DNA from 3 places in the Streptomyces sp. NPDC005017 genome. Region 3 is predicted to be linked to each of the others. Evidence: riboswitches for the same ligand, from Rfam matches in the RefSeq annotation. Region 3 holds a riboswitch; each other region holds the start of a gene.
The links. Region 3 has a riboswitch for cyclic di-AMP ahead of ACFYR0_RS15165 (M23 family metallopeptidase). Riboswitches for the same ligand answer to the same signal wherever they lie in the genome.
Positions count from the first base shown of each region.

Region 1: it holds a riboswitch for cyclic di-AMP, as region 3 does, so the genes downstream of both, ACFYR0_RS09265 (M23 family metallopeptidase) here and ACFYR0_RS15165 (M23 family metallopeptidase) in region 3, are expected to answer to the same signal.
Region 2: it holds a riboswitch for cyclic di-AMP, as region 3 does, so the genes downstream of both, ACFYR0_RS25955 (transglycosylase SLT domain-containing protein) here and ACFYR0_RS15165 (M23 family metallopeptidase) in region 3, are expected to answer to the same signal.

Region 1 covers NZ_JBIALD010000005.1:5,275-14,628, reverse strand. Annotated here, with positions in the region: gene ribA (GTP cyclohydrolase II) at 189-830, opposite strand; gene ACFYR0_RS09285 (MarR family winged helix-turn-helix transcriptional regulator) at 1,060-1,569, opposite strand; gene ACFYR0_RS09280 (dihydrofolate reductase family protein) at 1,631-2,761, shown strand; tRNA gene ACFYR0_RS09275 (tRNA-Met) at 2,896-2,969, shown strand; gene ACFYR0_RS09270 (PP2C family protein-serine/threonine phosphatase) at 3,157-4,320, shown strand; cyclic di-AMP (ydaO/yuaA leader) riboswitch at 4,560-4,715, shown strand; gene ACFYR0_RS09265 (M23 family metallopeptidase) at 4,727-5,767, shown strand; gene ACFYR0_RS09260 (PrsW family intramembrane metalloprotease) at 5,877-7,202, opposite strand; gene trmB (tRNA (guanosine(46)-N7)-methyltransferase TrmB) at 7,253-8,110, opposite strand; gene lhgO (L-2-hydroxyglutarate oxidase) at 8,582-9,354, opposite strand, start outside.
Region 2 covers NZ_JBIALD010000019.1:9,406-18,759, reverse strand. Annotated here, with positions in the region: gene recQ (DNA helicase RecQ) at 121-2,115, shown strand; gene ACFYR0_RS25970 (M56 family metallopeptidase) at 2,163-3,101, opposite strand; gene fahA (fumarylacetoacetase) at 3,620-4,831, opposite strand; gene ACFYR0_RS25960 (HAD family hydrolase) at 5,170-5,994, shown strand; gene ACFYR0_RS25955 (transglycosylase SLT domain-containing protein) at 6,068-6,538, opposite strand; cyclic di-AMP (ydaO/yuaA leader) riboswitch at 6,544-6,671, opposite strand; gene ACFYR0_RS25950 (polyprenyl synthetase family protein) at 7,628-8,638, shown strand; gene ACFYR0_RS25945 (outer membrane lipoprotein carrier protein LolA) at 9,042-9,354, shown strand, end outside.
Region 3 covers NZ_JBIALD010000008.1:219,437-228,790, forward strand. Annotated here, with positions in the region: gene ACFYR0_RS15145 (DUF5998 family protein) at 1-152, opposite strand, end outside; gene ACFYR0_RS15150 (GNAT family N-acetyltransferase) at 251-3,136, opposite strand; gene ACFYR0_RS15155 (HPr family phosphocarrier protein) at 3,381-3,662, shown strand; gene ACFYR0_RS15160 (GntR family transcriptional regulator) at 3,878-4,573, opposite strand; gene ACFYR0_RS15165 (M23 family metallopeptidase) at 4,876-5,643, opposite strand; cyclic di-AMP (ydaO/yuaA leader) riboswitch at 5,657-5,818, opposite strand; gene ACFYR0_RS15170 (M16 family metallopeptidase) at 6,115-7,503, opposite strand; gene ACFYR0_RS15175 (M16 family metallopeptidase) at 7,500-8,906, opposite strand; gene ACFYR0_RS15180 (DNA topoisomerase (ATP-hydrolyzing) subunit A) at 9,143-9,354, shown strand, end outside.

The DNA.
Region 1 (9,354 bases), on a different contig from region 3:
CCGCGGCCCAGGGGCGTCGCGCTGCGGTCAAGGGGGCGTCGCGCCGCGTTCAGCGCCGCGGCCAAAGGGGGTGTCGTGCCGCGCTCAGCATCGGGTCAAGGGGGAGGCGTCGCGCCCCGCTCAGCGCCGCGCTCAAGCGGGCGTCGCGCCGGGCTCAGCGCCGGGGTCAAGGGGGCGTCGCGCAGCACTCAGCCCGCAGTCACCTTCGCCAGTTCCGCCAGCGGCAGGGTGTGCTGGGTCTGGAGGACCTTGGCACGCAGGTAGCGGACGTTGTGGGCGGTGGTGAAGACGCCGGTGGGCACCCGGTCGTGGACCGTGATGCCGAGGTCGCGCAACTGGTCCGCCTTGTCGGGGTTGTTGGAGAGCAGGTCCAGCCCGGTGACGCCCAGGGCGCGCAGCATCTGGGCGGCGGCGGTGTAGTCGCGGTCGTCCTCCGGGAGGCCGAGGGCGGCGTTCGCCTCGTAGGTGTCGAGGCCCTGGTCCTGGAGGGCGTAGGCGTCGAGCTTGTTGTAGAGGCCGATGCCGCGGCCCTCCTGGCGGAGGTAGAGCAGGACTCCGCCCCGGGCCGCTATCCGCTCCACCGCCTCGCGCAGCTGCGGGCCGCAGTCGCAGCGGGCCGAGCCGAAGACGTCCCCGGTGAGGCACTCGGAGTGCAGGCGGACCAGCGGGGCGCTGTCGGGCGCCGGGTCGCCGAGGACGACGGCCACGTGCTCGGCGCCGTCGGCCAGACCGTGGAAGGTGACGAGTTCGGCGTCCACGCGGTAGCCGTCGGGGAAGCTCAGCGGGACGCGGACGCGGGCGCGCTGGGTGGCGGCGGGGGTGTCGGGCATCTGGGTCTCCGTCCGGCGGCGGCGAGGACCTGCTCGGTGGGACGGTCCAGCCGTGTGTTTCAGATTTGAAGCACAGGTTCTGGCGGGGACGCTACCCCTGCTTGAAAGTTGAAGCAACCAGGGTGTGGCGCGCCTCACGCGTCCGGTGTGCCTCGCGACTTCCGCACGCCTCGCCGGCCGGGCGCGTCCGGGGGCCACTCCGCGCCCCTTACCGCTCGCCCCGCGCCCCCTACTGCTCCTCCCGCGCCCCGCACGACCGCCGCAGCCACGGCACCTCCTCGGTGGGCGCCTGCTCGAGGCCGCCCTTGATCCGGGTGCAGATCTCCTCCAGATGGCGTACCTGGTCGGTCGTGAGCAGGTCGAAGAGATGGGTGCGGACGGTCTCCACGTGGCCGGGTGCCGTGCGCTCCAGGACGGCCATGCCCTCCCCCGTCAGGACGGCGATGCTGCCGCGCCGGTCGGACGGGCAGCCCTCCCGTACGACCAGGCCGTCCTTCTCCAGGCGGGTGACGGCGTACGTCAGCCGACTGCGGGTGATCTTCAGGGCCTCGGCCAGGTCGGTCATGCGCAGCCGGCGGTCCGGGGCCTCGGAGAGAGTCGCCAGGATGGAGTAGTACAGATGTGGCATGCCGGCGTCCTGCTGGAGCTGCCGGTCCAGCGCGTCCTCCAGGAGGTGCGTCGCGGCGACGTACGCGCGCCAGGCGCGCTGCTCGTCGGGGGTGAGCCAGCGGGTCGTCATGCCGCCAGTGTAAGTTTGCTTCAAACTTGAACCAAGTTGTCTGCCGAGAGAGACCGCGCCGATGCCGTTCCCGTACGTCCTGCTCTCCGCCGCCGTCTCCCTCGACGGTTACCTCGACGACACCGGCCCGGACCGACTGCTGCTCTCCTCGCCGGCCGACTTCGACCGCGTCGACGAGGTACGCGCCTCCTGCGACGCGATCCTGATCGGCGCAGGCACCCTGCGCGCCGACAACCCCCGGCTGCTGGTCAACTCCGCCGAACGGCGGGCCGCGCGCCTCGCCGCCGGACAGCCTGAGTTCCCCCTCAAGGTCTGCGTCAGCGCCACCGGCGACCTCGACCCCGACGCCCGCTTCTGGCACACCGGCGGCGAGAAGGTCCTGTACACGACCGGCGAGGGCGCCGAGCGTGCCACCCGGGCCGGCGTCCCCGCCGACATCGTCGGGCTCGGCGACCGGCTCGACTGGCGGGACGTACTGGAGCATCTGCACGACGTACGGGAGGTGCGGCGGCTCATGGTCGAGGGCGGCGGCACCGTGCACACCCAGATGCTCCAGCAGCAGCTCGCCGACGAGCTCCAGCTCGTCCTCGCGCCCCTGTTCGTCGGCGACCCCGGGGCGCCCCGGCTGTTCGGGCCCGGCGGGTACCAGGACGGGCGGCTGCGGCTGGCGGAGAGCCGGCGGATCGAGGACGTGGTCCTGATGCGCTACGAGCCCACGCAGCCCGGCGGCGCGGGCCTCGCCGTTCCCGCCGACCGGCACTGGCTGGCCCTGGCCTGCGAGCTGGCGGCGCTGTGCCCGCCCTCGGAGACCGCGTTCAGCGTCGGTGCCGTCGTGGTCGCCGCCGACGGCACCGAGCTGGCCCGCGGCCACTCCCGCGAGGGTGGCGACCCCGTCGCGCACGCCGAGGAGGCCGCGCTCGCCAAGATCGACCCGGCCGACCCGCGGCTGCCCGGCGCCACCGTCTACTCCAGCCTGGAGCCCTGCGCCCACCGCGCCTCCCGCCCGGCTCCCTGCGCCCGGCTCATCCTCGACGCGGGTGTACGCCGGGTCGTCACCGCCTGGCGCGAGCCCGACACCTTCGTCACCGCCGCCGACGGCAGCGGACTGCTCGCGGCCCACGGCGTCGACGTCGTCGTGCTCCCCGCGTACGAGGAGTCGGCCAAGGCGCCCAATCTGCATCTGCCGGGCTGAAGTCCTGAAGGGCCGTGGCCCTGCGGCGGCAGGGCCACGGCCCGCTCCTCCGAAGGGCGGAAAGGCCGCTCGGCGGGGGCGGGGGAAACCGCTGTGCGTCCGGTCCCGCGGATGGCGTACACTGGTTTCATCGACGCGGGGTGGAGCAGCTCGGTAGCTCGCTGGGCTCATAACCCAGAGGTCGCAGGTTCAAATCCTGTCCCCGCTACTGAAGACTCAGGGCCGGTGTCCATGCGAATGGGCACCGGCCCTGAGTCGTCTCCCTTCGGTCCCTTCGCTTCCCACTCCTCTTCTCCCCCGGTCGGACCGCCCCCGCTCGCCGCCCACGCCCGGGGCCGTGACCCTGGACGGACGCGGCCGAGCGGCGGCCCGCGACCAAGGCTGCGGGAGACAGGGTGGCGCCGGGTGAGGAGAGGGGCGCCGGTGCGCGCGGCCGGCGCGTCGGCCCGCCGCCCGCCGAACGACGGCGGGCCTCCTGGACCCGGACCTTCGTCCGCGCCCTGCCCGCCCTGCTGATCGGCGTCGGGGCCGTCTACGACCTGCTCACCCCCTCCGTGCACACGGCCGCCCCCTTCTTCACCGCCGCACCCCTGGTCGCCGCCCCGCTCTACTCCCGGCGCGGCACGCTGCTCACCGGTCTGGTCGCGCTCGTGGTCGTGGTGGTGGTGCACGTCTTCCTCGGTATCGCGCTGGAGGCCGAGTCGGTCACCGAGGAGATCACCGTGGGGACGGTGGCCTTCCTGGCCGTCGTCATCAACAACCTGGTGCGCCGCAGCAGCGAGCGGCTCGCCTCGGTGCGGGAGATCGCCGAGGCCGCCCAGCGTGCGGTGCTGCCCCAACCCCCCGGACGGATCGGCGGCTTCGAGATCGCCGCCCGCTACGAGGCCGCACAGCGGGGCGCCTTCATCGGCGGCGACCTGTACGCCGTGCAGGACACCCCGCACGGCGTACGGCTCGTGGTCGGGGACGTCCGCGGCAAGGGCATGGGCGCGGTGTCCGCGGTCGCCGTCGTCATCGGGGCGTTCCGGGAGGCGGCCGAGCAGGAGGCCGCACTGGAGACGATCGCCCAGCGCCTGGAGCGGGCCCTGGAGCGCGATGTGGGGCGGCGGCTCGGGCCGGAGGCCGAGGAGGGGTTCACGACCGCCGTGCTCGCCGAACTCCCGCACGGCGACGGGATCGTACGCCTGCTCCACCGCGGGCACCCGCCCCCGTTCGTGCTGCACGCCGACGGCACCCTGCACACCCTGGAGCCACGCGTCGCGGCGCTGCCGCTGGGCCTGGGAGACCTGGAGCCCCTCCCGGTACAGGCCGAGGAACGGCCCTTCCCCGCCGGGGCCACGCTCCTCCTCCACACCGACGGGCTGTCCGAGGCGCGCGACGCCGACGGGGTGTTCTACGACCCCGGGGCCCGGCTCGCCGGCCGGGTCTTCCGCGGGCCTGAGCAACTGCTCCAGACCCTCGTGGGGGAGGTGCGTCGGCACACCGGGGGCGCGCTCGGTGACGACATGGCGCTGCTCGCCGTACGGCGGCCGGGAGCGGCGGCGCGGGAGCGGGCCTGAGAGGGGCCGATGTCACCCCAGGTGATCGGACGACTGCCCTCCGCATAACATCTGAGTCACCGTCAGAAACTGGGGCGGTACCGAGTCGCGGTCAAGTCGCCCGTTTTTGGCCGTTCATGGTCCGAAAGTCCTGGCCGGAAACTGTAATGATCAAGCTGAACGGCTTGGAATTAGGCACCCGGTTCTATTAACGTCCGATAACGCAGCGCGGTCGTCCCAGCCGTCACAAGAGGCGGCTCCGTGCGCACGCGCCGAATCCCGCAAGGGAACCGGGGAACCACCAACTTGGGGTGAATCGGGCGTAATCCGCCGCGAAATCGGCAGATATACGCGCGTAGGAGACCTTCCTGCTCCGAACCCGTCAGCTAACCCGGTAGGCGAGAAGGAAGGAAAGGAGCACGCCCACGTGGCGTCCAACCCGCCTGTCCCGCAAGCCCCGTTCGTGCCGGGCCAGCGCACCGCCGACACCGAGACCTTCGTCTACGGCGGTCCCCGCACCGACGACGGCCCGTGGGAGGAGTGGAACCCCACCGCGGACTCCGTCCGTCCCGTGCGCGGCAAGCACCGGGTCTCCAAGCAGCGCGGCGGCGGTCTCGCCCGCAGCTCCACCGTCCTCGGCGTCGGCGTCATAGCCGCCGTGGGTGCCGGCGGTATGGCCAGCGCCCAGTCCGGCAAGCCGCCGGTCGCCATCTCCATGCCCGACCTGCCCTCCGTCAGCTCCTTCCTGCCGGGTGAGGAGCCCGTCGAGGAGACGCCGCAGGCCGCGTCCCCGCTCAGCTCCATCGGCACCACCACGGCCGACACCACCGAGGGCACCACCGACGCCGGTGAGGCCCTGCGCGCCCGCATCATGGCGCAGGCCGAGCAGCAGCAGGACCAGGCCGAGGCCAGGGCCGTCGAGGCCGCGCAGGCCGCCGCTGAGAAGCAGGCCGCCGAAGCCGCCGCCAAGGCCGAGAAGGAGGCGGAGGCCAAGGCCGCCGCCGAGAAGGCCGCCGCGGAGGAGGAGGCCCGCAAGAAGGCCGAGGCCGAGCGCCTCGCCGAGCTGGCCCGCCAGTACACGCTGCCGACCTCCTCGTACACGCTCACCTCCGTCTTCGGACAGGCCGGCTCCATGTGGTCCTCCGGCTACCACACGGGTCTGGACTTCGCCGCTCCCACCGGTACCCCGCTGAAGGCGGTCCACACCGGAACGGTCACCGAGGCCGGCTGGAGCGGTTCCTACGGCTACCGCACCGTCCTCACCCTCGAGGACGGCACCGAGGTCTGGTACGCCCACCAGTCCTCGATCAACGTCAGCGTCGGCCAGCAGGTCAACACCGGTGACGTGATCGGACGCGTGGGTGCCACCGGCAACGTCACCGGTCCGCACCTGCACCTCGAGGTGCACACCGGCGGCGGCGACGTGGACCCGATGGCCTGGCTCCAGAGCAAGGGCCTCAACCCCTGACGACCCGGGAGGTCCCCGGCCGTGCGCCCCGGCGCGCACACCGCTCGAGGACTTCCCCGATCCCCGGCGGTCCTGACGGCAACCCCCCGACGTCAGGGCTGCCGGTTCCTCATGTGCGGTACGGGTTGTGGACGGGACGGCCGCCGGGAAGTCCCTGGACGCCGTACCCGTGGTGTCCGTAGGACCCGTAGGGCCCGTAGTACTGCGGCGCGGGAGCAGTCGTCCTCACCGCGTACCGGAGTGCCGGGCGGGCCGCCTCGCGCCGGGCCCAGAGCTCGTGCAGCAGCTCGCGCTCCCGTACGACGAAGTCCGCGCCGGCGCGGCCCCTGCGCCCCCGGTGCCGCAGGAACGCCAGCGAGGTCGCGTACGCCTCGTACTGCGCCACCTGCCGTCTGCCCGGTGAGCCGAGGTGGTGCCGGGCGTACTGACGGGCCGTCCGGCGGGCCCGCATCGAGCCGAGCGCGTACGGCTCCCCGGGCGTCAGCCAGCCCGCCGCCACATAAGCGGGCAGTTCCTCGCGCACCGTGCGCAGTTCGCGCTGCCGGGTCCAGATCACCAGCCAGGTCAGCAGGCCGAACGCGGGGACCATGAACGCCCCGTACACCGCGAAGAAGCCGTACGGGCCGAAGGTCGCCGAGCCGTTCCACAGCGCGTGCACGCCCATCGCCGTCAGCAGGCCCGCCAGCGGCAGCAGCACGCGGCGCAGACGCTGGCGTTCGCCGGACAGCGCGGCGACGCCGAAGCCGATGCCGGTCAGCACGGTGAAGAGCGGATGCGCGAACGGGGACATGATCACGCGGACGAAGAAGGTCGCGGCCGTCACCGAGGCGATGCCCGAGTCGCCGGCGAGCTGGTCGGTGCCGAAGGCGTTGCCCAGATAGAGGATGTTCTCGGTGAACGCGAACCCGGTCGCGGTGACACCGGCGACGACGACCCCGTCGACGATCCCGGTGAAGTCGCCTCTGCGGAACAGGAAGACCAGCAACAGCGCGGCGGCCTTCGCGGACTCCTCGACGACCGGCGCCACCAGCGTGGCGCCGAGGGTGTCCGCGCTGGTCGGGTCGGCCGTCGCGGTGGCTATCCATCTCGTGGCGAAGCTGTTGGCGACGATGGCTATCAGCGCCGCCGCGCAGGCCCCCCAGGCGAAGCAGAAGACCAGGTTCCGCCAGGGGCCCGGCGCCACCCGGTCCAGCCAGCGGAACGCGGCTATGAGCAGCGGCACGGGCAGCACCGCGAGGCCCAGGCCCACCAGGAAGCCGTCCGTACCGGTCTGTTCGCGCACCAGGGCCAGGATCACGAGGCCGGAGAGCGCGAGAAGGACCGTCAGCGCCGCGTAGCGCACCCAGACGCGCTGCCACCAGTGCGGGTGCCGCCGCGAGCCGCGGCCGAGCGGGTCCTGTGCGGGGGGTGTCGGGTACGGGGGAAAGATGGCCACGACATCGACCCTAACGAGACAGGGGCGCGCCCCGCAGTTGCGTAAGGGGCTCAGGCGCCGGGAGGTTCGTGGGGGGTGGGGGCTCCGTAAGCGGTGGACTGATCGGTCTCCGCGGTCTCTGTGGCCCCGACAGGCTTCACGCGGCGGAACAGCAGATCGTTCACGACGTGGCCCTTGTCCAGCCCCTGGCCCTCGAAACGGGTCAGCGGCCGGTGGGCGGGGCGTGGTGCGAAGCCGCCGTCGTCCTGGGTGTTCTCGAAGTCGGGGTGGGCCGTCAGGACTTCCAGCATCTGCTCGGCGTAGGGCTCCCAGTCCGTGGCGCAGTGCACCAGGGCCCCCGGTCTGAGGCGGGTGGCCGCGAGGGTGAGGAACTCCGGCTGGATGAGGCGGCGCTTGTGGTGCCGCTTCTTCGGCCAGGGGTCGGGGAAGTACACGCGCAGCCCGTCGAGGGAGTCGGGGAGGAGCATCTCGCGGAGCAGGATGATCGCGTCGCCGTTGCCGACACGGACGTTGGACAGGCTGGTGCGGTCGGCGAGGCCGAGGAGATTGCCCTGGCCCGGCGTGTGGACGTCCACGGCCAGGATGTTGGTGTGCGGGTCGGCGGCGGCCATCTGCGCCGTGGCCTCGCCCATGCCGAAGCCGATCTCCAGGACGACGGGGCGGTCGTTGCCGAACAGCTCGCCGAGGTCGGGGATCTTGTGGCCGTCGATGTCCAGGCCCCACCTGGACCACAGGCGCTGGAGCGCGTCGGCCTGACCGGCGGTGACACGGCTGCGGCGCGGCTGGAAGCTCCGGATCCGCCGCTCGAAGTGCGACCCGGCGGGGTCGGCCTTCGGGCCGTCGGGGAAACGGGGCTCTCCCTTGGCGCGGGGAAGCGGGGCTGCGGGGGTGTGGGGCGACTCAGACACAGTGGGGTCGAGTCTACGGCGGCGGGATGCGCGGGGCGTCCGCGCGGCGGGCCGGGGGCGGTGCGCGGCCCGGCGGGGACGCGCACCGGGCGCCGGAGCCCCTGTGGGCACGTCCTTCTGCCGCCCGGCGGCACCGCGTCCCGGAGCCCCCGTGGGCACGCCCTTCGGCCGGTCGGCGGCACCGGGTCCTGGAGCCTCCGCGCGCACGTCCTTCTGCCGCCCGGCGGCACCGCGTCCCGGAGCCCCAGCACGCATGGCCTTCGGCCGCCCGGCCATGGAGGAGGTCACCTCAGCCGACCTCCCGCCCCCGGACGGCAGCACCTGACCCCGCCGCCCAGGACGCAAGCGAAGGATTCCCCGCGACCCGTCCGATGCCCTCGCCACCGGCCACCGGCCACCGGCCACCGGCCACTCGCCAACGACCCCACACCCCGCCACCGGCCACCCGCCTCACGGTCGGTCCCGCCCGTCTCAGACCCGGGCCAGGGCCGTCAGCGCCAGGCGGGCCACCTCCCGGCCGATCGGCAGGGAGGCGGTAGCGGCGGGGGAGGGGGCGTTGAGGACGTGGACGGCCCGGTCCCCCTCCTTGATCAGGAAGTCGTCGACGAGGGTGCCGTCGCGCAGTACGGCCTGGGCCCGGACCCCGGCCGGGGCGGGCACCAGGTCCCGAGCTGTCACGGCGGGCAGAAGCCAGCGCACCGCCGCGGTGAAGGCGGACCGGGACAGGGAGCGGTGCAGCTCGCCCGCACCGTAGAGCCAGTGGCGGCGGGCCATCTTCCAGGCCCCGGGCCAGGCGAGGGTGGTGGCCAGCTCGCGGGGGCGCACGGTGGACCAGCCGTAGCCCTCGCGGGCGAGCGCCGGCACCGCGTTGGGCCCGATGTGGACACCGCCGTCGAACCCGCGCGTGAGGTGGACGCCGAGGAAGGGGAAGGCGGGGTCGGGCACCGGGTAGACGAGGCCGCGCACCAGGTCGGGCCGGGCCAGCTCGTAGTACTCGCCCCGGAACGGGACGATCCGCATCTCGGGCTCGTCGCCGGTCATCCGGGCGATCTCGTCGCAGCGCAGCCCGGCGCAGTTCACCAGGACGCGGCCCCGGACGATGTCGCCCCGGGAGGTCCGCACGGCCACCCCGAGGTCGGGGCGGCGGTCCACCCGGGCGACCTGCGCGCCGTAGCGGATCTCGGCGCCGGACGCCTCGGCCAGCTGCCGGGCGACCCCGACGAAGTCGCACACGCCCGTGCTGC
Region 2 (9,354 bases), on a different contig from region 3:
GCCGAACACGGAGAGTCGCGGCGTTCACTCGTACGGGTCTGTGGATAACTCCAGGGGCTGTCGGTGCCTGCGCCTATCGTGGACGCAGTGGTCGAGACACGGCGTACGGGGGGCACGGCGATGGGCGGGACGGGCGGGATCAGCGAGATGACAGGGACGACCGGGGGGCCGGTGGCGACCGACAGCGAGGCACTGGCCACACTGCACCGCGTGTTCGGCTACGACGCCTTCCGCGGCGAGCAGGAAGCGATCATCGAGCATGTGGTGTCCGGCTCGGACGCCGTGGTGCTCATGCCCACCGGCGGCGGCAAGTCCCTGTGCTACCAGATCCCCGCCCTGGTCAGACCCGGCACGGGCATCGTCGTCTCCCCGCTGATCGCGCTCATGCAGGACCAGGTCGACGCGCTGCGGGCACTCGGCGTGCGGGCCGGCTTCATCAACTCCACGCAGGACTTCGACGAGCGGCGCCTGGTGGAGGCGGAGTTCCTCGCGGGTGAGCTGGACCTGCTCTATCTGGCGCCGGAGCGGCTGCGGCTGGACACCACGCTGGAGCTGCTGGGGCGCGGCAAGATCTCGTTGTTCGCGATCGACGAGGCGCACTGCGTCTCCCAGTGGGGCCACGACTTCCGCCCCGACTACCTCGCCTTGTCCCTGCTCGGCGAGCGCTGGCCGGACGTGCCGCGCATCGCCCTCACGGCCACGGCGACCCGGGCCACCCACCAGGAGATCACCGAGCGGCTGCGCATGCCGGCCGCCCGCCACTTCGAGGCCAGCTTCGACCGGCCCAACATCCAGTACCGGATCGTGCCGAAGGCGGAGCCCAGGAAGCAGCTGCTGAGCTTCCTGCGCGAGGAACACGCGGGCGACGCGGGCATCGTCTACTGCCTGTCGCGCAACTCCGTGGAGCGCACGGCGGAGTTCCTGTCCGCCAACGGCGTCGAGGCCGTGCCGTACCACGCGGGCCTGGACGCGGGCACCCGCGCGGCCCACCAGTCCCGGTTCCTGCGCGAGGACGGCCTGGTCGTGGTGGCCACCATCGCCTTCGGCATGGGCATCGACAAGCCCGACGTGCGCTTCGTCGCCCACCTCGACCTGCCCAAGTCCGTGGAGGGCTACTACCAGGAGACGGGCCGGGCCGGCCGCGACGGACAGCCCTCGACGGCCTGGCTGGCCTACGGGCTCAACGACGTCATCCAGCAGCGCAAGCTGATCCAGTCCGGCGAGGGCGACGAGGCGTTCCGCCGCCGGGCCGCGTCCCACCTGGACGCGATGCTCGCCCTGTGCGAGACCGCGCGATGCCGGCGCGCACAGCTCCTCACCTACTTCGGCCAGGACCCCGACTCGACGGCCTGCGGCAACTGCGACACCTGTCTGACACCGCCCGAGACCTGGGACGGCACGGTCGCGGCCCAGAAGGTGCTGTCGACGGTGGTGCGGCTCCAGCGCGAACGGGGGCAGAAGTTCGGCGCCGGACAGATCGTCGACATCCTGCTCGGCAGACGCACCGCGAAGGTGATCCAGTTCGACCACGACCAGCTGTCCGTGTTCGGCATCGGCGAGGAGCTGAGCGAGGCCGAATGGCGCGGTGCCGTCCGCCAGATGCTGGCGCAGGGACTGCTCGCCGTCGAGGGGGAGTACGGCACGCTGGTGCTCACCGAGGAGAGCGGGTCGGTGCTGCGGCGCGAGCGCGAGGTGCCGCTGCGCAAGGAGCCGAAGAAGCCCGCCGGATCGCGGTCGGGCTCGTCCTCCGGCAGAGGCGAGCGCAAGCCCAAGGCGGCGGCGGTCGAGCTGCCCGAGGAGCTTCAGCCGGTCTTCGAGGCGCTGCGCGCCTGGCGCGGCGAGCAGGCCCGGGAGCAGGGCGTCCCGGCGTACGTCATCTTCCACGACGCCACGCTGCGGGAGATCGCCCTCGCCCGGCCCGGCTCGGTGCGCGAGCTCGGCTCCATCAACGGCGTCGGCGAGAAGAAGCTGGCGACCTACGGGGAGGGCGTGCTCGGAGTGCTGGCCGCGCTGGACGGCGAGCCCGGCTCCACGGGGCCGGGCGAGGAGGCCGCCGCCGCGCCGGACGACTGGCCGGAGTTCGACGCCGAGCCCGAGCCGGACGACTGGGCGTAGGCGGGAGGGGCGCCCGAGGCGGACCGGGCGGCGCAGGGGGCGCCGGGTCAGTTGAGCGCGGTCAGCCCCGGCGCGAAGGTGATCAGCAGCGGGAGCAGCGGGACCAGGGCCGCGACCGTGGTCGTCAGGGCGCGCCGGCCGCGGTCCAGGCGGGGCGGCGGCTGGAGCAGGCGGTCCACGCGCTCGCGCAGCAGACGGTCGCTGGAGGCGCAGGACAGGACGCCGCGGTGCTGGTTCAGCTCGATCAGTGCCAGGGCCGCGGTGAGATGGCCGCACCTGCGCGAGGCGGTGTCGTCGGCGGCGAGCTCCACCAGCCGGCGGGTCTGGTCGCAGAAGTGGGCGAACAGCGGCACCCGGGGAAAGCCGGTGGCAAGGGCCGTCGACAGATGCAGCAGCCAGTCGTGGTGGGCGCGGGCGTGACCGCGTTCATGGGTGAGCACGGCGTCCAGCTGGTGGTCGGTGAGGCGGTGCAGCGCGCCGGTGGTGACGACCAGCTGGGGCGGACTGCCCGGCATCCACCAGGCGTCTGGGTACTCGTCCTCCAGCACCAGCAGGGGGCCGCGCGAGGCCGGGAGCCCGGCGGGCAGGTCGGGGGCGCGCTCGCGCAGCTGCGCGCGGGCCAGTCCACGCCGACGGCGGGCCTCCACCAGCTCACGGGCCAGCATCGCGGTGGTCCAGGCCGCTCCGAAGGCCAGCAGGACGGTGAGGGCGGTCGCCCAGGGCGGGGCGGCGGTGAGGTCGTAGGCGGCGGTCACCTCGGCGGGCGCCGGGGCGAAGACATGGGCGCGGACGGTCTGGAAGACGGCGGCGGCGCTCAGCGTGAGGGCGGTGAGACAGCAGAGCAGGACGGTCGCGACGAGGCACTGCCACACCCACAGTGCGACCACGGGCTCCCGCTCGGGCCAGGCGGCCCGGGTGAGCGCGCGGGGGGCCGGCACGGCGGCCGTCAGGGCGAGAAGGCTCAGCAGGAGCAGGCAGACGGTCATGCCACGGGCTCCGGTCCTGATCGGGAGTAGGGCGGGGGTGCGGTGCCTCGCTGCGCGCGCGGCGGGACGCGCTCGCCGCCAGTATGACGGCGGGGGGCGGTGGGCGTAAGGAATCGGCGTGAGCGGATCGGGAGGGGATCCGGTAGTGGCCGGAGCCATGCCGCCGCCCGGCCGTCGCCAGTCCGTCGCCCGGCCGTCGCCAGTCCGTCGCCCGGCGGGCCGGGCCGCGACCCACCCTCACGGGATCGCGGCACCGGCCGCCGGGGATCTCCTCACCGATCGCGGCCCAGGCCGCCCGGGCCGTCCTCACTCACCGCCTGCGCCCCGGCCCGTCCCGCCCGGCCGCACCGGCCGTGCGTCGGCCAGCACTGCCCGGCGGACCCGCCGCACCGGCCGCGAGTCGGCCCGTCCCGCCCGGCGCACCCGCCGCACAGGTCCGTCCCGCCCGGCTGACCCGCCGCACCGGCCGTGCGTCACCGTGCCCTGCCCGGCGCCACCCGCCGCACCGGGGCGCCGGTTCAGCCCGCCACGATCCGCCCGGTGACCTCGCCCAGGCCGACGCGGATGCCGTCCGGGCCGGGGGCCCAGGCGGTGAGGGTGACGACGTCGCCGTCCTCGAGGAACGTGCGCTTGCCGTCGGGGAGTTCGAAGGGGTCGCGGCCGTTCCAGGTCAGCTCCAGGAGGGAGCCGCGCTGGGCCTCGGCGGGGCCGCTGACCGTGCCGGAGCCGTAGAGGTCACCGGTGCGCAGGGAGGCACCGTTGACGGTCATGTGGGCCAGCTGCTGGGCGGCGGTCCAGTACATGGTGGAGAAGGGGGGCTCGGAGACGACCTGACCGTTGACCGCGACGGAGATCCGCAGGTCGTAGCCGTAGGGCTCCTCGTCGGCGTCGTCGAGGTAGGGCAGCAGCGGGTGGGTGCGCTCCGGGGCGGCGACGCGGGACTCCTCCAGGGCCTCGAGCGGGGTGATCCACGCCGACACCGAGGTGGCGAAGGACTTCCCCAGGAAGGGGCCGAGGGGGACGTACTCCCAGGCCTGGAGATCGCGGGCGGACCAGTCGTTGAGCAGGCAGAGGCCGAAGACGTGGTCGCGGAAGCTGGCCAGCGGCACGGGGGTGCCCATCGTGGACGGCGTGCCGACGACGAAGCCGACCTCGGCCTCGATGTCCAGGCGCACGGACGGGCCGAAGACCGGGGCGGGGTCGGCCGGGGCCTTGCGCTGCCCGGAGGGCCGTACGACGTCGGTGCCGGAGACCACGACGGTGCCGGAGCGGCCGTGGTAGCCGATCGGCAGGTGCTTCCAGTTCGGGGTGAGGGAGTCCTCGGCGTCGGGACGGAACATCTGGCCGACGTTGCGGGCGTGGTGCTCGGACGCGTAGAAGTCCACGTAGTCCGCGACGGTGAAGGGCAGGTGCAGGGTCACCGAGTCGAGGGGGTGCATCAGCGGCTCGACGGTCTCGCGGTAGCTGGGGACCGTCACCCACGCGGTGAGTGCGCGCCGGACGTCCGACCAGGCCGTGCGGCCGGCGGCCAGCAGCGGGTCCAGGGACGGCTGGGCGAGCAGCGTGGCGTAGGGGGAGCCGAGGGCCCGGGCCGCCGCGCCCGCGTCTAGGACGTGGTCTCCGAGCCGGACGCCGACGGTCCGGGCGTGCGGGTCCCCGGTGGAGAACACGCCGTACGGAAGGTTGTGCGGACCGAAGGGGTCGCCCTCGGGGACATCGAAGGGGGGCATGCGGTTCTGCCTCGCTCTCGTGCGTGCCGTGTGCGGTGCCGTGCGCTCGCGTGCCGCGCGTTCGGACGGCACGTGACTGCGCCACACGTTACGGCCGAGCCGCCCGGCGTCGTCAGGCGGAGCCGCCGTCGATTCCCGGCCGCGTCGCCGCTGCCGAAACCGGTCGAACCGCGCCGAACGGAGCCGGGCCACCGGGCCGAGCCATCCGGTCGGCCCCACTTGGGGGTGAAATGCCGGAGCGCGAAAGGAAGTTGAAGAGGCGCGTGAGCTCGGAGAGGCGCCTGTCGTAGTCTCCGAGGCGGGGGGTCCGGGGGGTTCGATGTCCGTATTCTCTGATCATGGCCGCACCCACCGCATATGCCGACCGCACCGCCTTCTCGCTCGTCGCCACCGATATGGACGGCACACTGCTGCGCGGCGACGACACGTTCTCCGACCGGTCGCGTGCCGCGCTGGCCCTGGTGGAGGCCGCGGGCGCCCGGCATCTGGTGGTGACCGGCCGGCCGGCGCCGAGGGTGCGTCCGCTCCTGGAGGAGCTGGGCAGCACGGGCCTCGCGGTGTGCGGACAGGGCGCGCAGCTCTACGACGCCGGTGCGGACCGGCTGTTGTGGTCCGTGACGCTGGACCGGGAGCTGGCCGAGACCGCGCTCGGCAAGATCGAGGCCGAGGTGGGGCAGGTGTACGCGGCCGTGGACCAGGACGGCGTCGACGGGCTCACGCTCATCGAGCCGGGCTACACGATGCCGCACCCCACCCTGCCCGCGCTGCGCGTCGAGCGCCGCGACGACCTGTGGTGCGAGCCGATCAGCAAGGTGCTGCTGCGCCATCACACCCTGGGCGACGACGAGTTGGCGACGGTCGCGCGCGGCGCGGTGGGTTCGCTGGCCACGGTCACCATGTCGGGGCCCGGCACGGTCGAGCTGCAGCCGTGCGGCATCACCAAGGCGACCGGCCTGGCGCTTGCGGCCCGGCATCTCGGCCTGACCCCGCAGGACACCATCGCCTTCGGGGACATGCCCAACGACATCCCCATGTTCGACTGGGCCGAGTACGGCGTCGCCATGGCCAACGCCCACCCCGAACTCAAGTCGGTGGCCGACGAGATCACCCACTCGAACGAGGACGACGGCATCGCCGTCGTCCTCGAACGACTCTACGGCTGACACGCCGGGCATATCCGGGTGAATCCGATCAGATCGGATGTGTTGCCCGGGTCTCGGCGGCCGGCCGGAGGGATCAGTAGGCGCCGAAGACGTTGTCGATCGACCCGTAGCGCGCGGCCGCGTAGTTGCAGGCGGCGGTGATGTTGGCGACCGGGTCGTACGGGTCGAACGCCGTGCCGGGCACGTGGTACGCCGCGAAGGTCGGGTCGATGACCTGGAGCAGACCCTTGGAGGGCGTGCCGGCGGCGGCGTTGGAGTCCCAGTTGTTGATGGCGAGGGGGTTGCCCGAGGACTCGCGCATGACGTTGCGGTAGATGCCGTCGTACGTGCCCGGGATGCCGTTCTGGGCCATCACGTCGAGCGACTGACGGATCCAGCCGTCGAGGTTGCTCGGGTAGGCGGTCGCGGCCGTGGGGGCCGTGGGGGCGGCCGACGCGGTGGTCGCGCCGACGATCGGCAGCGCCAGCACGGCGGCGCCGACACCGGCGGCGGCGAGGGCACGGGCGAGACGGGGGCGGCGGTTTGCGTGCGTGGTCGCAGGCATGGGGGTGTTCCTCTCCGGCGCCTGCGAGGTGAGCTGTCGGGTTCGGGCGGAAAGGCGCCCGGCCCTGCCCTTTCGGACACGGCTTCACCCCGAGCCGTACCGCGCCTCGTACCTGGTACGACGTTCGGTCCGGCGACCTGCCTGGGTCCCCCGCTCCTGCCGCTGCGTCTGGTCGTCGGATGCTGTGGGCGGCGGCAGGATTCGGCGTCCGCCCGGCTGGCCCGGAACGTATGCGAGAGCGCATGACCGAAACAAGCGCGGGATTCACACAATGAGCCGACCCGGCATGATCCAGGCTGTTTGGGGTACTTGATCCATTTTGGCGGCCGCCGTGCAATTGCAGGGCGGGGCGCCCCTCGTGACCCCTGGGTGCGCGGTTCGGCGTGGGGGCCCGCCAGTGAGCCAACTCACCGTCGGCCGCAAGAACGGCAATTCGGGCATCAGGCCCAACTCTCCCTCAATTGACCGCTCGTGGGATCCGCCTCTCCCGGGTGCGGATCTCGGAGCCCGGGGCCGGGCGGGTCGACCGCCTTCCGTGGGTGTGGCGGTCGCCTCCCGGACCTCCCGCGGACGTGGCGGTCGCCTCCCCTGGCTCCCGCGGGCGTGGCGGTCGCCTTCCGTGGCTCCCGGGGCGCGGCGGCCGCCTTCCGTGGCCTCCTGTGGGCGTGGCGGTCGCCTCCCAGGCCGCGTCCCGTGGGCGTGGCGGTCGCCTCCCGGACCTCCGCGGGCGCGGCGGGTCGCCGAGCGCGGCGGGTCGCCGGACGTGGGCGGGGGCGCCCCTGCCGGAGCGTCCGCGCGGGCGCGCCCCGTCCGGAAGCGGGGTACGCGGATCCTGGGGGGCGATCCCGCCGGGGAGGGCGGGCGAATGCGAATGGCGCGATCCCTGTGAAACCCGTTCGATTAAGTGGATAAATGTCCGTTCTTATCGGTTGATCGGCAACATACCGGCCGTGCCGCGATACCGCCCTGCCTGCGGGGTGGGTGGCGGCAGTGATCGAATCGTGACCGGATACGCTGACTTGAGTGATGGCGGCGACCTATCGACAAACCGCGTAATCGCCGGTGGACACCAGCAGACAGGAGACCCTCGTGACCGTCGTCGGGCCGTTCGGGCTGAGCGTGCGGGACCAGGCTCTGGAGGCCGATGTCCAGGCCGGATTGACGGCAGTCGAGGAAGGGTTGCTCGAGGCAACCAAGAGTGAGGTCCCCTTCATCACCCAGGCCGCCCAGCATCTGATGCGGGCCGGCGGCAAGCGGTTCAGGCCGCTGCTCGTGATGCTCGCCGCCCAGTTCGGCGACCCCTACGCGCCCGGCGTAGTGCCCTCGGCCGTGGTGGTCGAGCTGACCCACCTCGCCACGCTGTACCACGACGACGTGATGGACGAGGCGGCCGTACGCCGTGGCGTGCCCAGCGCCAACACCCGCTGGGGCAACTCGGTGGCCGTCCTCACCGGCGACTTCCTCTTCGCCCGTGCCTCGCACATCCTCGCCGACCTCGGCCCCGAGGCGGTCCGCGTCCAGGCCGAGGCGTTCGAGCGGCTGGTCACCGGCCAGATCCTGGAGACGGCCGGTCCCGCCGACGGCCGCGACCCCGTCGACCACTACCTGGACGTGCTGAGCGGCAAGACGGGCTCGCTGGTGGCCGTCTCCTGCCGGTTCGGCGCGATGATGTCCGGCGCCGACGAGACCTACGTCGACGTGCTCACCCAGTACGGCGAGCGGCTCGGCGTCGCCTTCCAGCTCGCGGACGACGTCCTGGACATCGCCTCCGACTCCCGCGAGTCCGGCAAGACCCCCGGCACCGACCTGCGCGAGGGCATCGCCACCCTGCCCGTGCTGCGGCTGCGCGAGCGGGCCGCCCGGCTGGGACTCGCCGAGGACCTCGCCCTGTGCGAGCTGCTCGACTCCGACCTCACCGACGACGCCCGGCACGCCGAGGCGCTCACCGCGCTGCGCGAGCACCCGGCCCTGGAGCACGCCCGCCGCGACACCGTCCGCTACGCCTCGGAAGCCCGCGCCGCGCTCGCGCCCCTGCCGGAGTGCGACGCGAAGGCGTCCCTGGTGGAACTCTGCGACGCGGTGGTGCACCGGGCGGGCTGACGGCCCCCAGGGGGACGGCCCGAGGGCCACGGGGGCTCCGCACCACACCGCCCCGGCGGTCCGCAGGCCCCGTCGTCCCTCGCCGAAGCGACCACCCGGCTCCCCCTGCACCACGGCCCGGCTCCCCCGGCACCACCACCCGGAGCTCCGCCCCCCAACTGCCTGTCCAAGGGCGGCGCCTCCCCCGACCCCTACGGGTCGGGGGAGGCGCCGCCCTCGCGTGTCATACCGCAGGAGTACGTGGAGTTGGCTCCGCGGAGTGACGCGTCGCCACCCCCGGTTTGGTCTGATGGAGACCACACGGAAAACACCACTCCTCACCGATTCGGGTGAGAATGGCGGCTCAGGGTGAACAGTGCGCATCGAGCTGAACGGCCGCCGCCGACACGGAGGTAGGGCACACATGGCACCGTACGAATCCGACGAGACCACGGCCGCCTCGGAGGCCGACGGCCCGAGCGCGGGCCGACGCAGGGCCACGCGGTACATCGTCCCGGTCGCGGTGACCGGCGTGGCGGCGGCGACCATCGGGCTCGTGCCCGCGCTCGCCAGCTCCGGCAGCCCCGACCTGCCGAAGATCAGCGCGGAGCAAGTCGTCCAGAACATCGCCGAGTCGGACACCGAGCAGCTGTCCGGCACGGTCCGTATCAACACCGACCTCGGCCTGCCCGACCTCGGCGGACTGGAGAGCGGGCTGTTCTCCGGCGCCGCCCGGG
Region 3 (9,354 bases):
GTGGTCTCCTGGTGGACCAGGTACGACCGGATGGGCTCGCCGCCCACGGCGGCCTCCACCGCCTCGGCCACGAGGGCCGGGTAGTAGCCGCTGCGCTCGATCGCCGCACGCAGCCCCTGGGTCGTCGTACTGGTCTTGGCCATGACGTCCATCCTACGGTGGCGCACTGACTGCGAGGGACCGGTCACGCACTCCCCGGTGTACCGGGGAGTGGCCTGAGGTCCTCATACCCAGGGACGGCCCGTGGGCATCAGTACGCGGGCAGGGTGCGCGGGCCGAGGTCGTCGCGCGCGGGCGGCGGGGCCAGGCGGACGGTGGCGCCCAGGACGCTCAGGCCGTGCGGCGAGACGACGACCGGCTCCAGGGTGACGGCCACCACCTCGGGATGGTCGTCGACCAGCCGGGAGACGCGCAGCAGCAGCTCCTCCAGGGCCGGGGTGTCGACCGGTGTCGAACCGCGCCAGCCGAACAGCAGCGGCGCCGTCCGGATCGACCTGACCAGCGAGGTCGCCTCCCGGTCGGTGACCGGGATCAGCCGGTGCGCGGTGTCCCCGAGCAGCTGGGACGCGGCCCCGGCCAGCCCGAACGACAGCACGGCACCCGCCGCCGGGTCGATCACGGCCCGTACGACGGTGTCGACGCCGCGCGGTGCCATCCGCTGCACGACCGGACGCAGTTCCTCGGGCGAGCCGAACAGCTCGGTCAATTCGGTGTACGCCCGCCTCAGTTGCTCCTCGTCGGCGAGGTCGAGCCGGACCCCGCCGAGGTCGGCGCGGTGGCGCAGGTGGGGCGCGGTGGCCTTCAGGGCGACGGGGTACCCGAGGTCCAGTGCGGCCCGGGCGGCGGCGTCGGGGGCGGGGGCGGGCAGGGCGCGCAGCACCCTTATGCCGTAGGTCCCGAGCAGGTCGCAGGTCTCGTCGGTGCCGAGGGTGAGCCCCTGCCCGCGTGCGAGCAGTCCGCCGATCAGTCCGGCGGCCCCCTTCTCGTCGACGTCCTCGTACTCGGGCACCTTGCCCGGGTCCGTCGCCTCCCGCCGCCACTGGGCGTACTTCACGGCTTCGGCGAGGGCGCGCACGGCCCGCTCGGCGGCGGGGTAGGCGGGGATGAGGCGGGGGGCCGTGGGGCCCGCGGGGGTGGTGGGGCTGGTGCCCGGCGCCACGGCGGGCGGGTCGGCCGGGGCGGCGGGCTGTCCGGCCGGGGTGGCGGTGGCGCGGCGCAGGGGCCGGAAGGGGTGGGGGGCGGCCGCCCGGTCCCCGCTCTGGGGCGCGGTGCTCGTCGCGGCCGACAGCGCGGCGGCCAGTCCGCCGAGCTCGACGTGCACGACCAGTACGGGCTTGCCCGGTGTCTCCGCCGCCGCCGACCGCAGGGCCTCCGCCAGCTCCGCGTCGTCGGGCGAGCCCTCCCCGATCGCCGGGATGGCCGTCACGACGACCGCGTCACACGTCTCGTCGGCCAGCGCCCGGGACAGCGCTCGCCGGAAGTCCTCCGCGGAGGCCCCCGTCGTCAGGTCCAGCGGCGGCAGCGGCCGCAGGTCCTGGGACAGGCAGGCGTCGTACGTCAGCAGCCCGAGGGACTCGGAGTTGCCGAGGATCGCCACCCGGGGGCCGCCGGGCAGGGGCTGGCGCGCGAGCAGCAGTCCCGCGTCGACCAGCTCGGTGATCGTGTCGACGCGGATCACCCCGGCCTGCCGCAGCAGCGCGGACACCGTGTCGTGCGGCAGCCGCGTCGCCCGTACCGCGTGGCCCTGCGGCGCGGCGCCTCCGTGCCGGGCGCCCTGCACGACGACCAGCGGCTTCATCGCCGCCGTCCGCCGGGCGAGGCGGGTGAACTTGCGGGGGTTGCCGATGGACTCCAGGTACATCAGGGCGACGTCGGTGTCCGGGTCGTCGTACCAGTACTGCACGACGTCGTTGCCGGAGACGTCCGCGCGGTTGCCCGCGGAGACGAAGGTGGACACGCCGGTGACACCGGTGACGCCGCCACCACGCCGGTGCAGCCGGGACAGCAGCGCGACGCCTATGGCGCCGGACTGGGTGAACAGGCCGATGCGGCCGGGCCGGGGCGGTTCGGGCGCGAGGGAGGCGTTCAGGCTCACCTCGGACGAGGTGTTGATGATCCCGAAGGCGTTGGGCCCGATGATCCGCATGCCGTACGCGCGCGCGTGGCGGACGAGTTCGCGCTGGCGCGCGCGGCCGTCCTGCCCGCTCTCGGCGTATCCGGCGGAGATCACCACGAGCCCCTGCACCCCGTGCTCGCCGCACTCGGTGACGACGTCGGGCACGCGTGGGGCGGGTACGGCGACGACCGCGAGGTCCACCGGCCCGGGGATGTCCCGCACCGAACGGTGGGCGGGCACCCCGTCGATCTCCTTGAGGTCCTCCGGGAAGGCCCGGTTGACCGCGTACAACTGCCCGGTGAAGCCCGCCTGCCGGATGTTGTCGAGGATGCCGCGGCCCACGCCGCCGGGCGCGCGTCCGACGCCGACCACGGCGACGGACCCGGGGGCGAGCAGCCGCCGCACGGACCGCGCCTCCGCACGCTGCTCCCGCGCGCGCTGCACGGCGAGCGAGCGGTCGGTGGGTTCGAGGTCGAACTCCAGGCGTACGACGCCGTCCTCGAAGCTGCGCTTCTGGGTGTACCCGGCGTCGGTGAACACCTTGATCATCTTGTTGTTGGCGGGCAGCACCTCGGCGGCGAACCGGCGGATCCCGCGCTCGCGCGCGACGGCCGCGACATGCTCCAGGAGGGCGGAGGCGACACCGCGCCCCTGGTGGGCGTCCTGCACCAGGAACGCCACCTCGGCCTCGTCGGCGGGGGCGGAGGCGGGCAGGCCGTCGGCACCGATGCGGTCGTAGCGCACGGTCGCGATGAACTCGCCGCCGACGGTGGCCGCGAGGCCGACCCGGTCCACGAAGTCGTGGTGGGTGAAACGGTGGACGTCCTTTGCGGACAGGCGCGGGTAGGGAGCGAAGAAGCGGTAGTACTTCGACTCGTCGGAGACCTGCTCGTAGAAGCTGACCAGGCGTTCGGCGTCGTCCGCGGTGATGGGGCGGACGCGCGCGGTGCCGCCGTCGCGCAGCACCACGTCGGCTTCCCAGTGGTCGGGGTACTCCTGCCGGTCCGGCGCGCTCTGCATGGGGCCCAGCGTACGGCTCGCGTACGACAACGGCGCGGGGCAGTCTGTGGAGAAAACAAGCCGGGCCGCGGTCCGGCGGCCGGGCCGGCGCGGGACGGAGGGCCCTTCCCGTGCGGGACGGAGGACTGCTCCGGCGCGGGACGGAGGACCGTTCCGGGCACCCTCACAGCGGACCGTTCCGGGCACCCTCCACGGTGTGGAACACTGGTCTAGACAACCCTGGGAAAGTGAAGGGCAGCATCACATGGCTGAGCGCCGCGTCAACGTCGGCTGGGCCGAGGGTCTCCACGCCCGCCCCGCCTCCATCTTCGTCCGAGCCGCCACTGCCTCAGGCGTCCCGGTGACGATCGCCAAGGCCGACGGCAACCCCGTCAACGCGGCCTCCATGCTGGCCGTCCTCGGCCTGGGCGCCCAGGGCGGCGAGGAGATCGTGCTCGCCTCCGAGGCCGAGGGCGCGGACGTCGCCCTCGACCGTCTGGCCAAGCTGGTCGCCGAGGGTCTCGAGGAGCTCCCCGAGACCGTCTGAGCGGCCCGAGCAGCTCACGTACAGAAGCCGCGTCACCCGTCCGGGTGACGCGGCTTCTGCCGTTTCCCGGGACACCGGCAGCAATTCCCGCGGCGGGCGAGAGAACTCTCCGGGCATACCTTGGAGCGCACAGCCGGAATTACCGGCGCACGCGAAAAAGGCAGCGGAAATACACCTCCACCGCGAATATCTCCTCTTTGTATACGGCGCGCTTGTTAATGCCGCAGACCCGACATGTTTACGGGATGTTGCGAAGTCCTCACGCGGTCGGCGCGGTCCACCGCGCCGGGAATGCGCAGCCGGTGCGCCGCGCTCGCCCGCTCGGCGTGCAGGGCGGTGACCGCCCGCGCGCGCTCGCTGTCGCCGCGCGCCACCGCGTCCACGATCGCGCCGTGCTCGGCCCAGGACTCCACGGGACCGGCCGGCGGCTCCACGGAGTACATCCAGGCGATCTTGTGTCGCAGCAGGGTCAGCACGGAGATCAGCGCGGGGCTTCCGGAGGCCTGGGCGAGCGTCTCGTGGAACCAGCTCCCCAGGGACCTCAGATCGTCGCTGCTGCCCCGTCTGGCCCGCTCCTGGCCCAGCCGCACCAGACCGCGCAGCACCTTCAGATGGGCCTCGGTGCGGCGCTGCGCGGCCCGGGAGGCGCCGAGCGGCTCCAGCAGCATGCGCATCTCCAGCAGGTCCGCGGCCTCCTGCTCGGTGGGTTCGGCGACACAGGCGCCCGCGTGCCGCCGGGTCACCACGAACCCCTCCGCCTCCAGCGTGCGCAGGGCCTCCCGGACGGGGACGCGCGAGACGCCGTAGCGCTTCGCCAGCACTTCCTCGGTGAGCCGGCCGCCGCGTTCGTAGACACCCGCGACGATGTCGTCCCGGATCGCCGTGCACACCGAGTGCGCCGGAACACGCATGACCGACCTCCGCATTAATCCCCGTGAAACGTCGACGATTGACGTGTGTTCAGCGACTCTATTGCAATCACGCCGAATTTCCGAAGGCCGGCCGGAATCCATGAATATTTTTTGGACATACGACCGCCTCCGGACGGCCGAATCGAACGCTCGGCGACGGGCGGCGAACACCTGGGCTACAGGAGCGGCGCCCCTCCGAGGGGGCGGGAACGTCGAAAGCCCCGGCCGTGACGGCCGGGGCTTTCGGTACGGCGTACGTGGTCACCCGCTGAGCGGTGCCCACGTGGGCGCGGACACGGGGATCAGATGTTCACGCCGTGCGAGCGCAGGTAGGAGACCGGGTCGATGTCCGAGCCGTACTCCTCGCCCGAGCGGGCCTCGAAGTGCAGGTGCGCGCCGGTGACGTTGCCGGTGGCGCCGGACAGCCCCAGCTGCTGGCCCGGGACGACCGACTGGCCCACCGCGACGGCGATGGAGGACAGGTGGCCGTACTGGGTGTAGGTGCCGTCGTGCATCCGTACGACCACCTGGTTGCCGTACGCGCCGCCCCAGCCCGCCTCGACGACGGTGCCCATGCCGACGGCCTGGACGACCGTGCCGCTGGCGGCGTGGAAGTCGACACCGGTGTGGCTGCCGGAGGACCACACGGCGCCGCCGGTGCGGTAGCCGGTGGAGACGTAGGAGCCGGCGATCGGCGACACGAAGGTGTTCAGACGCTTGCGCTCGGCCTCGCGGGCGGCGCGCTCCTCGGCCTCGCGGGCGGCCTCCGCACGCTCCTCCGCGCGCTTCTTGGCGGCCGCCTCGGCACGCTGCTCGGCGAGCGCCTTCTCGGCGGCCAGCTTCTGCGCGTCGGCCTGGGCGTCGATCTGGTCGGCGACCGAGTCGCCGAGGGTGATGACCGGCAGCAGACCGGTCTGCTCGGTCTCGGGCTGCTCGGCTGCGAGGGCCGGAGCGGCCAGGGTGCCGATGGCGCCGGTGGTGGCGAGCGCCGCGACGCCCGCCGCGCGGACGGTGCCGCGCTGCATCCGGCTGGGACGGCGGTGCTTCCCGGTGGCGCGGGTGAACGCCATGTAGTGGCTGGTCCTTTCCTTCCTTCTCGCCTACCGGGTTAGCTGACGGGTTCGGAGCAGGAAGGTCTCCTACGGACCCCCTCGCCTGCGCGCGGGCGTCCGATTCACCCCAGGGACTTCGGTGGGTCCCCGGCTCCCCTGGCTCGCGCCGTGGGGGACTCGGCGATGACTGTCCGGTGCCGCGGCTGCGGCGCACTGCCTGACGAACAGCCCGCATGACGCTAAGGGGACTGTCTTCCAATCCTCAAACCGATCAGAGGATTTGTAGCGCATGCCACAGGGCAGATGGGACTTCTCTCCCGCAATCCCCTGTCAATACAGACAAAAACGGGCCCTGGTGACACTCCGGTCACCAGGGCCCCGCGCGCGCGTGACGTGGATTGTCCGCGTTCGGGTCCTTCGCGCTCGTCACCGCAGGACCTCACGCGCGTGACGCCGGCCTCCTCGCCACGCGCGCGTGCCCTCACGTCCCTACTCGGCCGCCACGACGGTCACTTCACCGATGCCGAGGGCCTCCACCGGCTCCTTGATCTCCGCCGCGTCGCCGACCAGGACCGTCACCAGCCGGTCCACGGGGAAGGCGTTCACGACGGCCGCCGTGGCCTCCACCGTGCCGGTGGCGGCGAGCTGCTGATACAGCGTCGCCTGGAAGTCGTCGGGCAGGTGCTGCTCGACCTGGTCGGCCAGCGTGCCCGCGACCGCGGCGGCGGTCTCGTACTTGAGCGGCGCCACCCCGACCAGGTTCTGCACCGCGACGTCCCGCTCGGCGTCGGTCAGGCCCTCCGCCGCGAGCGTGCGCAGTACCGTCCACAGGTCCGCCAGGGCGGGGCCGGTGTTCGGGGTGTCGACGGAACCGCTGATGGCGAGCATCGACACGCCCGAGCCGTCGGGCGCGGAGCGCAGCACCTGGCCGAACGACCGCACGCCGTAGGTGTAGCCCTTCTCCTCGCGCAGGACGCGGTCCAGGCGGGAGGTGAGGGTACCGCCCAGGCAGTACGTGCCGAGGATCTGCGCGGGCCACACGCGGTCGTGCCGGTCGGACCCGACGCGGCCGATGAGCAGCTGCGTCTGGACGGCGCCGGGCCGGTCCACGATGACGACCCGGCCGGTGTCGTCGGCGGTCACCGCGGGGACCGGCCGGGGCGCGGCCTTGGAGCCCGTCCAGGCGCCCAGGGTGTCGCCGAGAAGCGCGTCCAGGTCGACGCCCTCCAGGTCGCCCACGACGACCGCCGTGGCCGTGCCGGGGCGCACGTGCCGCTCGTAGAAGGCGCGCACGGCCGCGGAGTCGATCGCGGTGACCGTCTCCTCGGAGCCCTGACGCGGGCGGGACATGCGCGAGTCGGCCGGGAACAGCTCCTTGGAGAGCTCCTTGGCCGCGCGCCGGGCCGGGTTGGCCAGCTCGTGCGGGATCTCGTCGAGACGGTTGGTCACCAGCCGCTCGATCTCGCTGTCGGCGAAGGCGGGGGCCCGCAGCGCGTCGGCGAGCAGGCCGAGCGCCTTGGCCAGCCGGGAGACGGGAACCTCCAGGCTGAGACGGACGCCTGGGTGGTCGGCGTGCGAGTCGAGGGTGGCGCCGCAGCGCTCCAGCTCGGCCGCGAAGTCCTCGGCGGAGTGCTTGTCGGTGCCCTCGGAGAAGGCCCGGGCCATGATCGTGGCCACGCCCTCCTGGGCGGCCGGCTCGGCGTCGAGCGGCGCGTCCAGGAGCACCTCGACGGCGACGACCTGCTGGCCGGGGCGGTGGCAGCGCAGCACGGTCAGGCCGTTGTCGAGGGTCCCGCGCGCGGGCGCCGGGAACGCCCAGGGCCGGGCGTCGCCGGGCTGCGGCTGGGGGTGGAAGTCCATGGTGGCGAGCTCGGTCACTTGGCCGTCTCCTCGTTCGTGTCGGCACCGGCCTCGACGGTGGCCTCGGCCTCCGGGTCCTCGGGGAAGTCCTCGTCCTCGGTGTGCTGCGCGGACTCCGGGGACAGCGGCTCGTAGACGAGCACCGCGCGGTTGTCGGGCCGCAGCCGGGCCGCGGCGACCTCGCGGACCTCCTCGGCCGACACCTCCAGCACGCGCTTCACCGCCGTCAGGGCGAGCTGCGGGTCGCCGAACAGCACGGCGAAACGGCACAGTTCGTCGGCCCGGCCCGCGACCGTGCCGAGCCGGTCCAGCCACTCGCGCTCCAACTGCGCCTGGGCGCGCTCCATCTCCTCGGCGGTCGGCCCCTCGGCGGCGAACCGCGCGAGCTCCTCGTCGATGGCGGCCTCGATGACCGGCACCTCGACGTCCCCGGAGGTCTTGACGTCCAGCCAGCCCAGCGAGGGCGCCCCGGCCAGGCGCAGCAGGCCGAAGCCGGCCGCGACGGCCGTACGGTCACGGCGTACCAGCCGGTTGTACAGGCGCGAGGACTCGCCGCCGCCGAGGACGGTGAGCGCGAGGTCGACGGCGTCGCACGCGCGCGTGCCGTCGTGCGGCAGCCGGTAGGCGGCCATCAGGGCCCGCGCGGGGACCTCCTCCTCGACGACCTCGCGCAGCTGCTCGCCGATGACGTCGGGGAGGGTGCCGTCGCGCGGGGCCGGCTTGCCGTCGTGGGCCGCGATGGAGCCGAAGTACTTCTCGATCCAGGCGAGGGTCTGCTCGGGGTCGATGTCGCCGACCACGGACAGGACCGCGTTGTTGGGCGCGTAGTACGTCCGGAAGAACGCGCGCGCGTCCTCCAGGGTCGCCGCGTCCAGGTCGGCCATCGAGCCGATGGGGGTGTGGTGGTACGGGTGGCCCTCGGGGTAGGCGAGGGCGGTCAGCTTCTCGAACGCGGTGCCGTAGGGCACGTTGTCGTAGCGCTGGCGGCGCTCGTTCTTGACGACGTCGCGCTGGTTCTCCATGGACTCGTCGTCCAGGGCCGCGAGCAGCGAGCCCATGCGGTCGGCCTCCAGCCAGAGGGCGAGCTCCAGCTGGTGGGTGGGCATGGTCTCGAAGTAGTTCGTGCGTTCGAAGCTGGTGGTGCCGTTGAGCGAGCCGCCCGCGCCCTGCACCAGCTCGAAGTGGCCGTTGCCCTTGACCTGTCCGGAGCCCTGGAACATCAGGTGCTCGAAGAGGTGAGCCAGACCGGTTCGTCCCTTGACCTCGTGGCGGGAACCGACGTCGTACCAGAGGCACACCGCCGCGACCGGGGTCAGGTGGTCCTCGGACAGCACCACGCGCAGGCCGTTGGCCAGTCGGTGCTCGGTCGCTGTCAGGCCCCCGGAGCCTGCCTGGTCTGTGGCCGTGTGACCCATGGGCATGTACGTCCCTTCGATCGCTGTCGCGGTCGCTGAAAACCGCTGTTCTCCTGCCGGTCCTGCCACTGTATGCAAGCGTGCGGACCACCGGTGGAGTTCCCGGCCGCCGTACGCCGAGAGCGAGATCCCGTAGCCTGCGGGCACGTGTGGCCGGGTCCTCGTCCGGTGTTGTCAGTACCGAGGTCCACAATGGTCCGCGTCAGATCCCGTTCACGCTTCAGATCAAGGAGCCGGCAGCGATGGCCCGCCGCAGCACGAAGACCCCGCCGCCCGACGAGTCGTTCGAGGAGAAGATCCTCGACATCGACGTCGTGGACGAGATGCAGGGCTCCTTCCTCGAGTACGCGTACTCGGTCATCTACTCCCGCGCCCTGCCGGACGCCCGCGACGGCCTCAAGCCGGTGCACCGCCGCATCGTCTACCAGATGAACGAGATGGGGCTGCGCCCCGA